Regions from separate parts of the Stenotrophomonas sp. DR822 genome, predicted to be linked through region 2. Evidence: predicted binding sites of a transcription regulator. Region 2 holds the regulator's gene; the other holds the start of a gene.
The links. Region 2 encodes FliA, which starts transcription of late flagellar genes. Its sites were predicted from a motif close to TAAAGTTTNNCNNNCNNNGGCCGATAA; they were not measured.

Region 1 (5,655 bases), 1.8 Mb from region 2:
GGCCGAGGCCGCCAGCTTGTTGGCCTGCAGGGCATGATCGGCGTTCTGGCGCACGGTGGAGGTCAGCTCCTCCATCGACGCGGCGGTCTCTTCCAGGTTGGCCGCCTGCTGCTCGGTACGCCGTGACAGGTCGCTGTTGCCCGACGCGATCTCGCCTGCGGCCAGGCGGATGCTGGCCGCGGACTGCTGGATCTGGCCGACGATCTGGGTCAACTGCTGCACGGTGCTGTTGGCATCGTCGCGCATCACCGCGAACACGCCGTGGAAGTCACCCTCCATCCGTGTACTCAGGTCACCGGCGGCGATGGCGCGCAGCAGCGTCGACAGCGCAGCCAGGTTCTGGTCGCTGACCTGCATCATGGTGTTGAGCGTTTCCACCATGCGGCGGAAGTCATGCTCGAAGCGCTGGGCATCGCCACGCACGGCGAAATCGCCTGCCGCCGCCGCAGCGGCCAGCTGCTGGATCTGCTCGTTGATCGCCGCCAGGTTGGTCTTGGTGGTTGCCATGGCAGCGGTGAATACCGCCTTTTCGCCCGGCAGTGCCTCCATGTCCACGCTCAGGTCACCCACCGCGTAGCGCTGCATCACCTCGACCAGGCGTTGGGTGACCGCATTGCTGTCGGCCACCAGCTGGTTGCTGTCGGCCACCATGCGGCCATATTCGCCCGGGAACACCGAGGCATCCATGCGGTAGCTGATTTCACCGGCATCATGGCGGCGCGCCATCTCCGCCTGTGCGGCCATCACTGCCTGCAGCTGGCCACGCATGCCCTGCATGGCGTCCAGCAGGCGGCCCACTTCGTCGTTGCCCAGCGCCGGCATGGCGGTATCCAGCTTGCCCGCAGCCACGTCGCCGGCGATGCGCACGGCCTGCGCCAGCGGTCGCACCGCCAGGCGCTGCAGCAGCAGGTAGACACCACCACTGAGCACCAGCGCAGCCACCACACCCACCAGCAGGATGATCCACAGCAGCTCGCGGGCCTGCGCGATGATCACCGAATGCGGCACCACCACGCCCAGCGCGAAACGCTGCGGCGCGTCACCGACCTGCAGCGGCACGTACAGGCGGACGTTGCCGGCAGCGTCGGGCTCGAACGCTTCGTAGGTCTTGTCGGCGGCGATCTGCGCCAGCATGCCGAGGGTGGCGGCATCGGTACGCGGCTTGCCGATCTCGGCAGCATCGGCCGAGGCCAGCACCACGCCCTTGGGCGACAGCAGTTCGACGCGGCCGGCGCCCATCGGCGTCAGCGTGGCCAGGTGCTTCTGCAGCGCGTCCAGCGAGAAGTCGACGGTGAAGACACCGAGGAAGGTGCCGTTCTCGACGATCGGCGTGCTCAGCGTGCTCATCAGCACCTGCTTGCCGCCGATGTCGTAGGCATACGGTTCGCTGACCAGCGGCAGCTTGTCGCGGCTGGGCACCATGTACCAGTTGCCCGAGCCGCTGGGCGTCTCGGTGTAGTCGGTCATCGTCGACTGCTGCGGCTTGCCGTCCTGCCAGGCCCAGTAGCTCATGTAGCGGCCGGTGGCGTCGTGCGCCTCGCTGTTGACGAAGTCGGCGTCCTTGCCGTCGAAGGCATTGGCCTCCCACATGGTGCTCTTGCCCAGCCATTCCGGGTGTGCGTGCAGCTGCTCGCCGATGACATTGGCCAGGCTGGCGCGATCAGGGGCATCACCGCGCGCACGCTGGGCCAGCACGGTTTCCACCATAGCATCGTTGCTGGCAAAGGCCGTGCCCAGGTCGGCAGCCACCTGCCGCGCCTCGGCACGGGCTTCGCTGGCCATGGTCTGCCGCGAGGACGACACCAGCGCCGAACTGGCCTGGTGATAGATCAGGAACGCGGTCGCGCCGAAGCACAGCAACGCGATCACCGCGGTGCCCAGCATCAGCTTGTGGGCGATGCTGCCGGGGCGACGGGCAGCGACGGAACGGGAAGAAGACATGGGAGGATCCGCAGGCAGTTCAGGTCGACCGGTGCCACCAGGGCACCGCGCAGATGCGCGATCCGTCGCGCGGGCCGCCTGCCCGCCGGATCGGAACCCGGCGCGGGAAGGCGCGCACCGGGTTAGCGGCCATGGCCGGGCGAGGTTGAGGCTCGCCGCACGCACAAAACCTGAACCCGCTCAGCTGCGGCCGTCGACCCAGGCCTGTGCTGCTCGCCTGTGCTATTCGGCGACGCGGTCGCGGATCCACTCCGCACGGGGCAGGACCTCGATGCTGCCCGCGGCGTACTGCTGAAGCACGTCCTCCGGACCGAAACGGGGCTGCCAGCCCAGCGCTGCGCGCATCCGGCTGCTGTCATAGACCCGATCGATGCTGAGCGGCAGTGGCCAGCCACGGCGCTCGAACTCGGCCAGCAGCTGCGGTGCGCGGCGCGCCAGCACCTGGCGCGGATCGGCGGCCAGCTGCAGGCAGTCCTCGCGCCGGAAGGGCGTCGGTGCACAGGCGAGGTAACGCTGGAAGGCCGCGCCCTCATCGTGCAGCAGCGCGGCATGCGCGCTGGCCACGTCGCGCGCGTCGATACCACGGTGCAGGCGGAACATCGCCATGCGGTCAGGCGGTTCGGGGAAGCAACGTGCCATCCGCAGCACGCGCACGGTGAATGTTGCACTGGCCGCCGCTTCGGCAGCCGCCTCGGCCTGCAGCTTGGTGCGGTGGTAGATCGTGCGCGGCAGCGGCTCGGTGTCCTCGTCGATCCAGCGGCAGCCGCCGGACACCACGGCATGGCCGTACAACGCCGTGGTACTGGTCAGCACGAAGCGCTGCACGCCGGCTTCGCGCGCCAGGTGCAGCAGGTTCGTGGTGGCCTCCACGTTGATCTGCTGGAACACCGCGTCGGGTACCAGGCCCACGTGCGGGGCGTGCAGGGCCGCGGTGTGGATCACCGCGTCGACCCCCTGCACGGCGCGTTCCAGCGCCCGGCGATCGGTGACATCGGCAATGACGCGCGTGGTGGCGAACGGACTGCGATCCAGCCCCACCACCTCATTGGCAGCGGCCAGCGCACCGAAGATCGCCCGTCCTATCCGCCCGGAACTTCCGGTCAACAGAATCTTCATTGAATCCATTCACTCGACAGCGCCCGGGACCTACCGGGATGGCTTGATTCTAGGCATGCACGATGGCGTCGGCGATAGCAGACGATGACATTCTGCATGCCATCCACTTCCGGCCGACGGCTCGGGCTCTTCCCTGCTGGGACTGCCGTGACGACCGGTTGCAGATCACGGCACTTCCTGCACGGTAACCGGTCGTCAAACGCGTGCGCAGGCCATGTGAGCCTCGTACACCCCACTTCGACCTGTCTTTAGCCTGCACTGTGCAACATGGGACCGTCACTGATGGCAGCGCCCCATGTTCACACCGGAGACCGGTAATGACCCACTCACGCAATGGCAACAGCAATCGGGGCTTTGCCTCGATGGACGAAGACAAACAGCGCGCGATCGCGGCCAAAGGGGGACGTGCTGCCCACGCATCCGGCAATGCACACCAGTTCAGCCCGGCCGAGGCCCGGGTGGCGGGCCGGAAAGGCGGTGAAGCGATCAGCCAGGACCGCCAACACATGGCCATGATCGGCCGTGAAGGCGGCCATGCGCGGCACGCCAGCAGCCGCCAGCAACAACAACAACAACAACAGGACATGCCCGACAAACCTGACAGCGGTCAACAACGTTGACGTGTTGCGGTCACTGCGCCGCGTACCGGCGGTGCCGCCGACGTCGATCAGCACTCAGCACTGTCAGCACAGTGGAAGGCGCCGCTGAGCCGGCGCGCGCTGGCTAGGTGTGGGCGAGGATGTTCAACAGGCGCCCGAACGGGTCGCGCACGTAGAAGCGACGTACACCCCATGGCTCTTCGGCCGGGCCATATTCAAGCGCAATGTTCGCGTGTCGCAGGCGTTCAAGCACGGCGTCCAGATCATCCACCTCGATCGAAAGATCCGGCACCGGCGTACCCGATCCGCCTTCGCTGGCAACGCTGAGCTGTGCCAGCGCAGCGCCCTGCCCACCGTAGGTAACGATCCAGCCGTGGTCCATCACGATGTCCATGCCGAGGATGTCGCCGTAGAACGCGGCCGCCTGCGCAGGATCGGCACTGGCGATGTTGGCGACGACACGTTTGACGGCCATGTTGCGGCTCCAGACGATCAGGACCGCGGACGTCGTGCCTGCGGCCAAGTGAAAAGGGGCCCCTGGAACGGGCCCCCATTGCGAACGGTAGGCAGGCCTCAGACGGCGCCGCACCTGTCCATGACACAGCGATCGTATTCGAACTGGCACTCCATGGCATCACCGCCGCCGGAAACGCAGGCCTGGTAGGCCTTCCAGCACGGGAAGTCGCACGGCTGGACCGGACCGGCCACCGCCACCGAACCGGTACACGCAAGTGCAAACACTGCAGCAACGATCACTTTCCTGATGGCTCGCATCGATATCACTCCCTGATAGGCCTGGTGACTCCAGGCCGCATCACCCTACCCGCGTGTGCGGGAGAGGAAGTGAAAGCGTGGGCGTAGTTACCGCCTCAGCATCACCAGGCCACCCAGGCTCAACGACGGCAGCAGCAGCCCAAAGGCCACCAGCGGCCAGACCGTATCGCCCGGCAGCAGCAGCGTCGCCAGCGTGCCAAGCGTTGCCACGATCACGCTCTGCACGGCGTAGTACAACGCCACTGCCGTGCCGGAGGCATCGGTAAAATCGCGCAGCGCACCGTTGGCCGCCACCGCAGCCACCATCACGATGCCGATGGCCACCAGCCACATCGGCAACACGACACCGGCAAATGACGGCGGCAGCATCGCCATCATCGCCATGACCAGCGCGCCGCCAATCATCACCATCAGCCCACGCTGGAAACTGCCGCCAATGCCCCATCGCCCGATGAACCGGGAAGCGAAGCGCGAGGTGACGATCATCACCAGCGCCACCGTCGCGAAGGCCAGGCTGAAGCCCATCGCCGAATAGCCGGCCCTCCCCATCAGCACCCGCGGGGCGATCGAGAAAAACACGAAGAACGTGCCCATCGCCGCACTGAACCCCAATGCATGGACCCAGAAGCCGGCATTGCCCAGGATGCGCGCGAAGGCTGGCGATGCGTGGACATGCTGCGGTGGCCGTGTCTCCTGCCAGCCGCGGCATGCGCGTGCACCCGCCAGCAATCCCAGTACACCCAGCGCGATGAAAATGGCCCGCCAGCCCAGCGTATAGGCGATCAATGAGCCGAGGATCGGACCGAACGCCGGCACGAACGCCAACATCGAGGCGAACAGGCCATAGAGCGCGGCGCCCTCGGCCGTATCGGCATACACGTCGCGCACCGTGGCGAAGGTCGCCACCAGTGCGGCCGACGCCCCAATCGCCTGCACGCCGCGCCACGCAAGGAATGCCGCACCACCACTACACGCGGCCAGCGCGAACGACGCCAGCGTGAACAACAGCGCGCCCATCAGCAGCACCGGCCGTCGCCCGATCCGGTCCGACAGCGGGCCGAAGATCAACTGGCCCAGCCCGAGCACGAGCATGTACAGGCTCAGCGTCAACTGGATGAGGGCGGGAGAGGTGCCCAGTGCCTGCGGCATGGCCGATACGACCGGCAGGTAGATATCCATGGCCAGCGAGGCCAGGAGGTCAAAGGGGGCCATCAACACGATGGCG
Region 2 (5,655 bases):
TTGCTGCGGGCCATGTCAGTGCAGGAAGCCGGAGAGGTTGGTTTCGATGTTGCGCGGGTTCTCGCCCTGGGCAATCGAGATCAGGCCTTCGATGACCATTTCGCGGTCGCGGCTGGAATGGGCGATCACGCCCTTCAGCTTGGCGGCGATGGGCAGGAACAGCAGGTTGGCCGAGGCGATGCCGTAGATGGTGGCAGTGAACGCGGCGGCGATGCCGTGGCCGAGCTTGCTCGGGTCGGCGAGGTTCTTCATTACCGCGATCAGGCCGAGCACGGCGCCGATGATGCCCAGCGTGGGCGCATAGATGCCCATGCTTTCAAACACCTTGGCGGCGGCCTGGTCCTGGTGCTCCTGGCTGCCCAGTTCGATCTCCAGCATGTGCCGGATCGACTCGGGTTCAACGCCGTCCACCAGCAGCTGCAGGCCCTTGCGCAGGAACGGGTCCTGCTGCGCTTCCACCTGCGATTCCAGGCCGAGCAGGCCCTGGCGGCGGGCGATGTTGCTCCATTCCACGATCTGCTGGATGAGTTCACGACGGTCGCTGTGCGGCGGCCGCACGACCCAGCGCACGATCTTGAAGGCGTGCTTGAACACCGCTGGCGAGGTGTGCAGCAGGATGGCGGCGATGGTGCCGACGATGACGATCACGAACGCCGCAGGCGACCACAACGACGCCAGGCCGGCGCCCTTGAGGATGCTGCCACCGACCAGCGAGGCCAGGGCGAGGAAAAGTCCAATGAGGCTGAGTCTATCCATGGGTCCGGTATCGGCTTGTATGAATGGGACTTGAGACACCGGGAGGTCGTGTACAGACGGTAGTCACAGTTTTCGGGTCGGCGGGCATGGCCCGTCGCTACCCTGCGGGGCCGTTTCCGGTAGCGCCGGGCCATGCCCGGCGGGCTTCAGCGCAGCCCATCCACGTCCAGGATCAGGGCCATGCGACCATCGCCGATCAAGGTTGCACCGGCATAACCGCGCAGGCCGCGCAGGGCCCTGGGCAGTGGCTTGATGACCACTTCCTCACGGCCGCGCACCTGGTCCACCACCAGCCCGAAGCGTGCTTCACCGGCCTGCAGCACGACGATCGTCAGCAGGGGCGAGGCGGCCGGCGTCACATCCAGCCATTGCCGCAGGTCCACCAGCGGCAGCGTGTGCGAGCGACGGTCAAGCACGGCGCGACCGTCGAACCAGCCCAGCGAGGTGCGCGGCGCATGCAGCACTTCCATCACACGGGCCAGCGGCAGCGCGTAGACGTCTTCGCCGGCCTGCACCAGCAGGGTCGGCAGGATCGCCAGGGTCAGCGGTACGCGGATCATGAAGCGGCTGCCGCGGCCCAGTTCCGACTGGATCTGGATCTGCCCGCTCAGTTCGCGGATGCGTGACTGCACCACGTCCATGCCGACGCCGCGGCCGGAAATGTCGGTGACCTGCTGCTTGGTCGAGAACCCCGGCAGGAACACCAGGTGCAGGCATTCCTCGCTGCTCAGGCGGGCGGCGGCTTCCGGATCGATCAGGCCCTTCTCGCGCGCCTTGGCGCGCAGTTTTTCCGGATCGATGCCGGCACCGTCGTCCTGCACTTCGATGCTGACGTAGTCGCCTTCCTGCTGTGCCGACAGGCGCACGTGGCCCATCCGCGGCTTGCCCTGCGCTTCGCGCAGGTCAGGCATTTCCACGCCATGGTCGATGGCGTTGCGGACCAGGTGCACCAGCGGGTCGGCCAGCGCTTCGACCAGGTTGCGGTCGAGCTCGGTTTCGGCGCCGATCAGTTCCAGGTCCACTTCCTTCTTCAGCGAACGCGCAACGTCGCGCGCCACCTTCGGGAAGCGCGAGAACACCTTGCCGACCGGCTGCATGCGGGTGCGCATCACCGCCGACTGCAGGCGTGCGGTGGCGATATCCAGCGTGGACACGGCGCGGTCCAGTTCTTCGTCGCGCAGGCGCGTGCGCAGCGTCTTCAACCGGTTTCGTGACAGCACCAGTTCGCCGATCAGGTTGACGATGGCGTCCAGGCGCTTGGTGTCCACGCGCACGGTGTGTTCGGCTTCGGCGACAGGCTTGTTGGGTGCGGGCTTGGCAGCGGGCGGGGCCGGCGAGGGCGCCGGTCGCGGTGCCGGTGCCGCAACAGCCGCTGCGGTGGTGTTGCTGCCCGGGGCGGCGCCGCCGTGCAGCTGGTCGAGCAATGCCTCGAACTCGTCCTCGCTGATCATGTCGTCGGCCTTCTTCGCCGCCGCCACGGTTGTCGGCGCCTTGCCGCCATGCAGCTGGTCGAGCAGGGCCTCGAATTCGTCGTCGGTGATCAGGTCGCCGCCGCCCGCACCCGGCGTCGCGGCCGCAGGCGCGGCAGCGCCGCCGCCATGCACGTCGAACTGGGCGACCAGTTCGGGCGGGGCAAAGCCCGGCTCGGTGCCCGAAGACACCGCGTCAAGCATCGATTGCAGGTAATCCAGTGACTGCTGGGCGGCATCGAAGTGATGCGCCTGCAGGACGGCCTGGCCGGCGCGTGCGGCGCCCAGCGCTTCCTCGGCGGCGTGGCACAGCTCGACCATTGCGGTGATGCCGAGGAAACCTGCGCCGCCCTTCAGCGTGTGGTAGCCGCGGAACACCGCGTTGAGCTGTTCATTGTCCTGCGGTGCCTGTTCCAGCGACACCAGCTGTTCGCCGAGGCGATCCAGGATCTCCTGGGCCTCGATGATGAAATCGGCAGTGATGTCGTCGGCTACTGCGCCCATGGTTACAGCCCCAGATCCGACAACAGGTCGTCGGCGTCGTTCTGCGAGACCGCATGGCGGTCCAGTCCCTTCAGTGCCGGCCCAGCCAGTTCCGGATCGGTGCGATGCTGTTCCGGCGGCAGGCCGAGCGCGCCGAAGCCTTCGTGCACGCGGCGGACGATGCCCACCACGCGACGGATGATCTGCCCGGTCAGGTCCTGGTAGCTCTGGGTCAGGGCGATCTCGGTGAGGTTGTGGCGGATGCGGTCGAGCTGTACGTCCTGGCCCGGCTGCAGGCCGTCGGCGCGCAGCTGTTCGGTCAGGCTGCGGCACTCTTCGGCCAGGTCCAGGGTGCGGTGGGTGGCCTGTTCGGTCATCGCCACCACGTGGTCCAGGCGCGCGCAGGCATCGTCCAGCTCGCCGGCTTCATCGGGCACGGTCGGCAGTTCGCCCAGCGCCTGGCCCAGCTCGCGGGCGAGCCGCGAAAGGCCGCTCATCATCGGCTGGGTGCGCAGCGCGACCAGGCCGTCGATGCGCTGGCGCCACGCCGCCTCGTCGCCGGATTCCAGTGCATCCAGTGCTTCCTGCAGGCGCAGGGCGAGGGCGCTCTTGTCGACCGTGGTATCCATCAAGCGCTGGCCGCCAGGCGTTCGAAGATCTTGCCGAGCTTCTCTTCCAGCGTCTGTGCGGTGAAGGGCTTGATGATGTAACCGTTCACGCCGTTCTGCGCCGCTTCGATGATCTGCTCGCGCTTGGCTTCGGCAGTCACCATCAGCACCGGCAGGGTCTTCAGCTTGGCATCGGCACGGATGGCCTTGAGCAGTTCGATGCCGGTCATCACCGGCATGTTCCAGTCGGTGACCACGAAGTCGAACGGCTGGCTCTGCAGCAGCGACAGCGCGGCATGCCCGTCCTCGGCTTCGGCGGTATTGGTGAAGCCCAGATCGCCCAGCAGGTTCTTGACGATACGACGCATGGTCGAGAAATCGTCGACGATCAGGATGCGCATGTTCTTGTTCAAAGCAGAGTTCCTTTGTTGATCAGCTCTCGAGGCCGGCGTCGGCCGCCTCGAAAATCTTCAGTCGGCCACGCAGGCGCAGGACCGCCTGGCCGTGGATCTGGCAGACCCGCGACTCGCTCACGCCGAGCACTGCGCCGATCTCTTTCAGGTTCAGTTCCTGCTCGTAGTAGAGCGACAGCACCAGCTGTTCGCGCTCGGGCAGGTGGCCGATGGCATTGCCCAGCTCGCGGCCGAATTCACCGCGCTCCAACACCTGCTGCGGGGTCGGGCCGCCCTGGGCGACGGTGTCCAGCTCGCCCTGGTCTTCAATGCGCGACTCCAGGCTCAGTACCTGGCCGCGCGAGGCGTCCTCCATCAGGCGCAGGTACTCGGGCAGCGGCATCTCCATCGCGGCGGCCACTTCGGTGGCACTGGCGGCGCGGCCGGTGCTCTGCTCCAGGCGGCGGATGGTGGCCGCAGCGTCACGCGCACGGCGGTGTACCGAACGCGGTACCCAGTCGCCACGTCGGATTTCATCGATCATCGAGCCGCGGATGCGGATCGAGGCGTAGGTCTCGAACGAGGCACCCTGGTCGGCGTCGTAGCTGCGCGAGGCTTCGATCAGGCCCATCATGCCGGCCTGGATCAGGTCGTCCACCTCAACGCTGGCCGGCAGGCGTGCGGCCAGATGGTGGGCGATGCGCCGCACCAGGTCCGAGTGCTGGGCGATGACCTCGTTGGCCGCCGTGCGCTGGACCTCTCTGTACTGGGCGGCGCCTTTCATGCGGCCACCCCGCGCTGCTTGATGATGCGTTCGAGGAAGAACTCGACGCCCCCGCGCGGCTCGGTCGGTGCCTGCCAGCGGGCGGTGCGGCGGGCGATCTCGGTGATCGCCAGTGCCGACGGGCTGGACGGATAGGCCTTCACCACCGGCTGCTGGCGCTGCACCGACAGGCGCAGCCAGTCGTCCTGCGGCACGCAGCCGAGGTAGTTCAGCGAGACATCGGCGAGGAATTTCTCGCAGACGCGGGTCAGCTTCTCGTACAGCACGCGGCCTTCGTTGGGGTCGCGCACCATGTTGGCCACCACCTGGATGCGGTCCACGCCACGTTCGCGTGACAGCACCTTGATCAGCGCATAGGCGTCGGTGATCGAGGCCGGTTCATCACAGACCACCACCACGGTGTCCTGCGCGGCCTGGCAGAAGGTCAGCACGCCGTCGGTGATGCCGGCGGCGGTGTCCACCACCATGATGTCCAGCTCGCGCTCCAGTTCGGAGAACACGTTGACCAGGCCGACATGCTCGGCCGGGGCCAGCTCGGCCATGTGCCGGCGGCCGGACGCGGCCGGTACCACCAGCACGCCGTTCGGGCCTTCGATGATCACGTCATCCAGGCTGCAGCGGCCAGCGACCAGGTCGGCCAAGGTGTTGGTGGGGCTCAGGCCCAGGATCACGTCGATGTTGGCCAGGCCCAGGTCGGCGTCCAGCAACAGGGTGCGTTTGCCCATTCCCGCAAGCGCCACGGCCAGGTTGGCCGATACGTTGGTCTTGCCGACGCCGCCCTTGCCGCCGGTCACGGCAATCGTGCGCACAGGGCCCAGCGGCTCGCTGCGGGTCGCCGTCAGCGGGAAGGTGGTGGTCAGCTTGGCGTACTCACGCGACGGCATGGTTCAACTCCGGGTTGCAGGGCATATCGGCCGCGCGGCGCAAATCTTCAAGGCGAAGTACAAGATTGGCTGCACTGGCCCGGTGCAGGTCGTCCGGGACGTCCTGGCCATCGGTCACCCAGGTGATCGGCAGCTTGTGGTCCACCGCCACCGACAGGGCGTTGCCGAAGCGGCCGGTCTCGTCCAGCTTGCTCAGCACCAGGCCCTGCAGGTTGGCCGCGCCGAAGCGGCGGACCACCTCGTCCATGTCGCCGAAGCTGGTGTTGGCCGGCAGTACCA

Region 1: a site for FliA is predicted at 2,064-2,090, ahead of K5K93_RS20335 (methyl-accepting chemotaxis protein). Genes of this name have one in related genera too.

Annotation. Positions count from the first base shown of each region.
Region 1 covers NZ_CP081826.1:3,300,273-3,305,927, reverse strand. Annotated here, with positions in the region: gene K5K93_RS20335 (methyl-accepting chemotaxis protein) at 1-1,941, opposite strand, end outside; gene K5K93_RS15180 (NAD(P)-dependent oxidoreductase) at 2,164-3,057, opposite strand; gene K5K93_RS15175 (KGG domain-containing protein) at 3,375-3,677, shown strand; gene K5K93_RS15170 (VOC family protein) at 3,781-4,131, opposite strand; gene K5K93_RS20330 (hypothetical protein) at 4,230-4,430, opposite strand; gene cml (CmlA/FloR family chloramphenicol efflux MFS transporter) at 4,518-5,655, opposite strand, start outside.
Region 2 covers NZ_CP081826.1:628,688-634,342, reverse strand. Annotated here, with positions in the region: partial or broken gene motD (flagellar motor protein MotD) at 1-14, opposite strand, end outside; gene K5K93_RS02945 (flagellar motor protein) at 16-756, opposite strand; gene K5K93_RS02940 (chemotaxis protein CheA) at 903-2,729, opposite strand; gene K5K93_RS02935 (protein phosphatase CheZ) at 2,732-3,337, opposite strand; gene cheY (chemotaxis response regulator CheY) at 3,337-3,729, opposite strand; gene K5K93_RS02925 (RNA polymerase sigma factor FliA) at 3,749-4,492, opposite strand; gene K5K93_RS02920 (P-loop NTPase) at 4,489-5,376, opposite strand; gene flhF (flagellar biosynthesis protein FlhF) at 5,363-5,655, opposite strand, start outside.